Regions from separate parts of the Peribacillus sp. NPDC101480 genome, predicted to be linked through region 2. Evidence: a T-box and tRNA genes for the amino acid it is inferred to sense, from the RefSeq annotation. Region 2 holds a T-box; the other holds one or more tRNA genes.
What was found. The T-box of region 2 lies ahead of ACQKMF_RS03825 (valine--tRNA ligase). A T-box ahead of a tRNA ligase gene usually reads a tRNA of that ligase, here a tRNA-Val.
Positions count from the first base shown of each region.

Region 1: it encodes a tRNA-Val, which carries the amino acid that the T-box ahead of ACQKMF_RS03825 (valine--tRNA ligase) is inferred to sense. The anticodon was not compared.

Region 1 covers NZ_JBNNSB010000004.1:133,405-136,826, reverse strand. The annotation lists gene ACQKMF_RS14975 (hypothetical protein) at 158-574, opposite strand; gene ACQKMF_RS14970 (hypothetical protein) at 818-1,057, opposite strand; tRNA gene ACQKMF_RS14965 (tRNA-Val) at 1,404-1,475, opposite strand; gene ACQKMF_RS14960 (hypothetical protein) at 1,687-1,908, shown strand; gene ACQKMF_RS14955 (phosphatidylglycerophosphatase A family protein) at 1,926-2,483, opposite strand; gene ACQKMF_RS14950 (alpha/beta hydrolase) at 2,675-3,397, shown strand.
Region 2 covers NZ_JBNNSB010000001.1:756,789-760,210, reverse strand. The annotation lists gene ACQKMF_RS03825 (valine--tRNA ligase) at 1-1,647, opposite strand, end outside; T-box leader at 1,691-1,918, opposite strand; gene ACQKMF_RS03820 (hypothetical protein) at 2,145-2,336, shown strand; gene ysxE (spore coat protein YsxE) at 2,393-3,422, opposite strand, start outside.

The DNA of each region.
Region 1 (3,422 bases), on a different contig from region 2:
GTATTGAAATAAGAAATAGATATAGGAGGAATGTTTTATTTTATTAACATAACGAGTGTAGTTGAAAAGTATGCCATGATATAACGAGGAAAACTGCAATTTTCCTCATTCAGAGGAAGAAGGTTTATCCATTTCTGCACCATTTTCTTAGAGTACATTAATTTATTAGCATTTTATCTAATTCACGAACCTTATCATATGACTCCAATAGTTGTTCAGGTATTAATGTTCTCCCATAATCCCAAGCATTAGTTTCTATTTCAGATTTTAGCTTTTCTTTTTCTTCTTCGTGACCATACATTAAAATCCTTAAATCATGTTTGTTTTTCTTAAAATCTAAATAATAACCAATCATACGATAAAGAATAATTTTAACAAAGTCTTCCTCTGTCTCTTTAATTCTAATTTTCCCTTTATAACCGTTAACTTGAAGGTAATTGAATTTTATAGTATTGGTCGATACGTTATAACTCATAGGTGCACTTAGATTATTGTCAAATTCATAAATAATATCCAAATTGTGCTCATTTAATGTGTTATTAATTATCTTTTCGATATCGCTTATATAAAGCATTTAACTATCACTTCCCTTTTAAAGACTTACTTCATTATAGTAGTAGATTAAGTTATTCTTCCTATATCAATATGATAAACTGTTGAGATATTAAAATCACACAGTTAAAACCAGGAAACATTTACCATATAATACTGAAGTGGAGGGGAAGTCATACGAGAAGTATGATTAATCCCCTAATAGAACCCCTAATTGGAAAGGAATTTTACTTTTAATTACTCTTCCATACTTTCCTCCTTCTATTTATTTCACTTTAAAACTTTCTATCATTGCTTGTAATTCTTCTTGATATTCTTCTACCATCATTTCAAGTGAAGGGATTGTATTATACTTTTCAAGCCAAGAAACGTAATGAAGTGCTACATTATGCGCAATATCAAAGTAGGGGACAGGTTCGTTGTAACCACACTCTCTGTGAGCTGAAAATTCATCTCTGAAGTCTTTCATCGTTTGCCGATATTTTGCATAGTCTTCATGCGTCATGTTCAGAGCTTCCAAGAAGTATTCCCGTGCATGGTATTTGATAGTAAAGGTAATCCAACACATTATAGTAAAGTGGGTTTTACCGAAGAATATAATTTTGTACCTTTTAAAGAAAAGCCAAAAATACGGTCTTATTTTTAACATCCAACGTGAGCTGAATAAGCAAAAGGCTTTACCTACAGTCCTTGAAATATTAATTATTACAAATAATTGACCTGTAATGCGTTTTAATCCTTCTCCATCCGCCACCAATTGAGTAAATAATACAAAATGAACTATATTCTTTTAAAAATAAAAAAAGGCCCAAATCCTTGTGATATCAAGGATTTGAGCCTTTGTTAGTTGATGACCTGTGAGGGATTCGAACCCACGACCCCTTCCCTGTCAAGGAAGTGCTCTCCCACTGAGCTAACAAGTCGTATGTAATGACTGACTGGTTACTTAAGTACATAATTTATTATAAGTTTTTTTGTTAAAAAGTCAACGCATTATATTAAAAAAGTTTTAATTTTTTCTTATTTTATTTCCCCGCTCCGCAAAACACGAACAAACATTCCCTTTTCACTTGCATATAAAACGTACGTTCGCATATAATGATAGCAAGCAAGTCAGCAAAGGAGTGACAGGGAATGAAATATATACTTCGTAAACATATGGAAGGAAATGCTCCATTGGAGATAATTTATCTCTCCGAACAAGGTAAGATCACGCAGCGGAAAATACAGGTGCTTGAAATTTATCCAGGCCATATTCACGCATTCTGTTTTCTAAGGCAGACAAAACGGACATTTAAAGTGGCCAATATCCTTTCTGCCCGCCTCATTAAGGCTAGGTTTGATAGGTCTGGCTGAAGATTGTTAATCAAGGTTCAACCGATTAACTCTTCTTCTTCCTGGATGTCCTTTTCCTGTTCGGTTAACGATTCTTCTTCATCTCTCAGACGGTGAGCTAACCTTGAGGCGGCACTCGCGGCAATGCTAGCAACGATATCATCCAGGAAGGTATGCACGATTCCTTCTTGCTTCTTATCAAGTTCGTGTATGACGCCTATTTTATTTTTATCCAAATGGCCAAAGGTCGTTACAGCAATGCTTCCGTAACCGAGCACTGCACCAAAGGCAATCGTTTCATCCACTCCGAATAGCCCTTCATCAGACTCAACAATCGATTGCAGGGGTTCTGATAGTTTTTTTTGCTCGGCCAGTTTATCCAGCTCCACACCGACTAAAATGGCATGTTGAATTTCCCTTTTCAACAGGACACGCTCAACGCTGTGGATGCATTCCTCCAGCTTTAGATCAGCTTTATACGGGAACTGCAATTCATAAACGATTTTTGCAATTGCCTCCACACTGACACCACGCTCTAATAATGTTCGTTTAGCCGCCTTCGTTACTTCCCTGCTGTGTACTTGTACATCTGCCATTTTATTCGCCACCTTTTTTATTGTATTATTTTTCTATATCCTTTTATTATAGCACCTTATTATTCAAATTTTTAGAAAATACAATGAAAATTTTCTATTCTAAAATCTTGTCACGGGAAAAAGTCGCTAGGCTATGCTAAAATAATCAAGTAAGTTGTTTTTCATTATTAATTATCATGAGGTGCGGGAGAATGAGTTTACGCAAAGGCACAATTAAAGAGTACATGTTTAAAAGCGAAGCTTTAGCAGAAGAATTGGAACTGCTTGTTTACTTACCTGCTAATTTTTCGCCACTGTATAAATATTCGCTTGTGATTGCTCAGGATGGCCGTGATTATTTTCAAATGGGTCGAATTGGTCGGGTAGCAGATGAACTGTTAGGGAACGATGAGATTGAGAATATCATCATTGTCGGCATTCCCTATAAAGACCGCTTTGACCGCAGGCGCAAATATCATCCCGACGGGGAACAGCACATTGCATACATACGTTTTCTTGCCCATGAACTTGTCCCGTTTTTAGATGATGAATTCCCTACCTATCAAATGGGACATGGTCGAACTTTGATCGGTGACTCTCTTGGCGGTACAGTTTCTTTATTGGCCGCACTAAAGTATCCGCATACATTTGGGAAATGCATCATGCAGTCGCCACTTGCCAATGAGGCAGTAATGGATGCTGTACGTAATTTTGAGGATCCGCATCTTCTCGAACTTTACCATGTGATCGGGACTGGGGAAACGGATGTTCCGACGACGGATGGCAAGAAGGCAAACTTCATAGAGCCCAACAGGGAATTGCATAAATTAATAAATCAAAAAGGATTTCCGTACTTCTATGAAGAATTTGAAGGTAATCATACCTGGAAATACTGGCAGGCAGATTTAAAACGAGCACTATTGGAAATGTTCTAACCCTCTCCTTTTGTGAAGGGTTAAA
Region 2 (3,422 bases):
TGAATCGGCACCGTATTGATCGATGACATCCATCGGATCGACACCATTGCCAAGCGATTTACTCATCTTGCGCCCCTGTTCGTCACGAACGAGTCCGTGGATCAGCACATCTTCAAATGGTCGTTCACCCGTGAACTCAAGAGCTTGGAAAATCATCCGTGATACCCAGAAGAATATGATATCATAGCCTGTCACAAGTGCCCCGGTTGGATAGTAACGTTGGAAATCGATACTGTCCTTGTCAGGCCAGCCCATAGTCGAGAACGGCCATAATGCCGAGCTGAACCATGTATCCAGAACATCCGTATCTTGTTCCCAGTTTTCAGCGTCCGCAGGCTCTTCGTGACCTACATACACTTCACCTGTTTCTTTATGGTACCAGGCTGGAATGCGGTGACCCCACCAAAGCTGACGGGAAATGCACCAGTCACGGATATTTTCCATCCAATGCAGGTACGTTTTTTCGAAACGATCCGGTACGAAATGAACTTTTTCCTCATCTGATCCTTTTTGAAGCTCAACGGATGCATCAGCCAGCGGCTGCATTTTAACGAACCATTGCGTCGAAAGATATGGTTCAACAACAGCACCGCTTCTCTCTGAATGTCCGACTGAGTGAAGGTGATCTTCGATTTTGAAGAGTACTCCTTCTTCCTGAAGGTCTTTGACGATTTGTTTACGGCATTCAAACCGGTCCATGCCTTCATATTTACCAGCCTTTTCATTCATCGAGCCATCTTCATGCATGACAAGGATGCGCTCCAAATCGTGACGGTTCCCGATTTCGAAATCATTCGGGTCATGAGCCGGAGTAATTTTGACCGCGCCTGAACCGAATTCCATATCGACATAATCATCACCGACAATCCGGATTTCCCGGCCTGTAATTGGCAAGCGGACCATTTTGCCGATCAAGTGTTTATAACGGTCATCTTCAGGATGTACAGCAACAGCAGTATCACCAAGCATCGTTTCTGGACGGGTGGTGGCAATTTCGATTTCACCTGATCCGTCAACCAACGGATATTTCATATGGTAAAATGCGCCCTGCACATCTTTGTAAATAACCTCGATATCGGATAAGGCCGTTTTCGTCGATGGATCCCAGTTGATGATGTATTCGCCGCGATAAATCAAGCCCTTGTTATAAAGCGAAACGAACACTTCGCGCACAGCTTTTGAAAGCCCCTCATCAAGAGTGAAGCGTTCACGTGTATAATCAAGTCCAAGACCCAGCTTTGACCATTGTTCACGGATATGGCTCGCATATTCCTCTTTCCATTTCCATGTCTCTTCTACGAATTTTTCACGTCCAAGGTCATAACGGCTCATGCCTTCCGCACGAAGTTTCTGTTCTACTTTCGCTTGAGTGGCGATACCGGCATGGTCCATGCCCGGCAACCATAAAACATCATAGCCTTGCATTCTTTTCATGCGTGTTAAAATATCTTGAAGTGTCGTATCCCAAGCGTGACCAAGATGAAGCTTACCTGTCACGTTAGGCGGCGGGATGACAATCGTGTATGGTTCTTTTTTATCGTCACCCGTCGTTTCGAAAAACTTTCCATCAAGCCACCATTTGTAGCGGCCTTTCTCTATCGTCTGCGGATCATATTTAGTCGGCATAGAAATTTGGTTCTCTTCCATATCATTTCCTCCTTTTTAGGCATAAAAAAAACTTCCATCATCACAAAAGGACGAAGGAAGTTGTTCGCGGTGCCACCTTTTTTCCGAAAAAGAAAAAAACTCTTTCGGCTCTCAAATCGGATAACGGCTCTTCACCGGCCTTCGCTACTAAGAGGTTCACGAAGACTGCTCGCGGACGACTTCGGATGCTGCTGCCTGGAAACCTCGCACCAATTTGGTTTCCTCTCTGAAAAGTGCATATCATCTTACTATTTCCGGTCTTTGCATTGATTTATATTCATATGTAAATTCATTGAATGCATATAGTATATAGTACAAAAAATATGGGGCTCCAGTCAATCATCTTTTCGCTTACTTTCCCAGGAATCATCCCATTTGATACATTCAAGGTCGTTTTCTTTATTTTATCCTCCAGGAACAGTGAATGTGACGGCTTTATCACCTTTTCCACTGCCCACCCATAGAATATAAGAAGTCCTAAAAAGGAAGGTAATAATATGAAGCGAAGATATACTCCCTATACTTTACCGCCTTGGATGAAGAAATTCCGCGGTGTCTGCCAGCAGTTCATCGTCCCCTTTATCGTATTCCAAGGATTACGCACGTTGATTTTTCCGACTTTCTTCGATATGCTCCTGCTAATCGCATTTATTTTCCTGGCCATGTCTTTATATTTCGAATGGATATAATTATTCCCTTACAGCAAAAAAATATACATGACTGGAGATAATCCAATCATGTATATTTAGCTTGGAGGTGATTGTTCTTCTTTGGCAGCCTCGGCAGCAGCCTTTTTCTGCTGTTCGATCTCTTCGATTTTCATCACCATATATTCAATATTTTTCAGAAGCCAAAATTGCCGCTGCAGTTGAGTAACATTCTCAAGCTCTGAACGATGGATCCTGCCATCGGAATAACTCTTCACTAATTCCAAAGCTGATCCAGGGAATGCCAGATAACTTTGCATGAGCAGCAATTCTTCTTCCTTCAACGGAAAATAACGAAAATAGTTATATAGCCAGTCAACGCAGTCATCGCATTGGACAGGATAGGTCCTGGCCGATTTAACGAGAAATGGCAGTAAATCGAAATGCGGCGGAGCCGTATTCGAATTCTCAAAATTGATGAAGTAGCCATACCCCCGCTCATCATAAACGAAATGCTTCAAAGAAACCTTTCCGTGCGTGACCACGGTTCGCACCTTTTCACTATCCTTCGTTTTTTCATACCAGGTTTCAAACTTCTTGATCGAGTACTTCAGCGCCTGTGAAATATCAGTGTAGAAAGAGCAAACCGTCATTTCGAATGGAGACATATACCACTTCTTTTCACAGCTGACAATATACTCATCCATAAAGTCCTTCTCGTTATTCCAGGCATCAAGCGTCCGCTCATAATGGGCTTCCCTTTCCTCAATATCCACTTGTATTTCCTTAACGGAAAGTGTATGCATCCGAGCAAGCTCCCTGAACATTTGCTTATGTTTTTCATCGCGCTCCCCGTCCCCCTGATTATTGAGCCAGGGCATCAGGTAATACAAACGGCCATTATGAAGAACGGCGTAACGCTGATCCATCGTTTGATAAATCGGAACGATCCGATTATAGCCGCGATGGTACAGTTTTTGAACATTTTTGATAAAATCAATGCCGTTCTGCGGTAACATCGATTTCAAGGCAAATGTACCGCGATCACTGTACACTTTTTTCACACGCCCGAAGTCCTCGATATATTGTACATACATGGCATATTCCTTCAATACGGTTTCCGTGTCC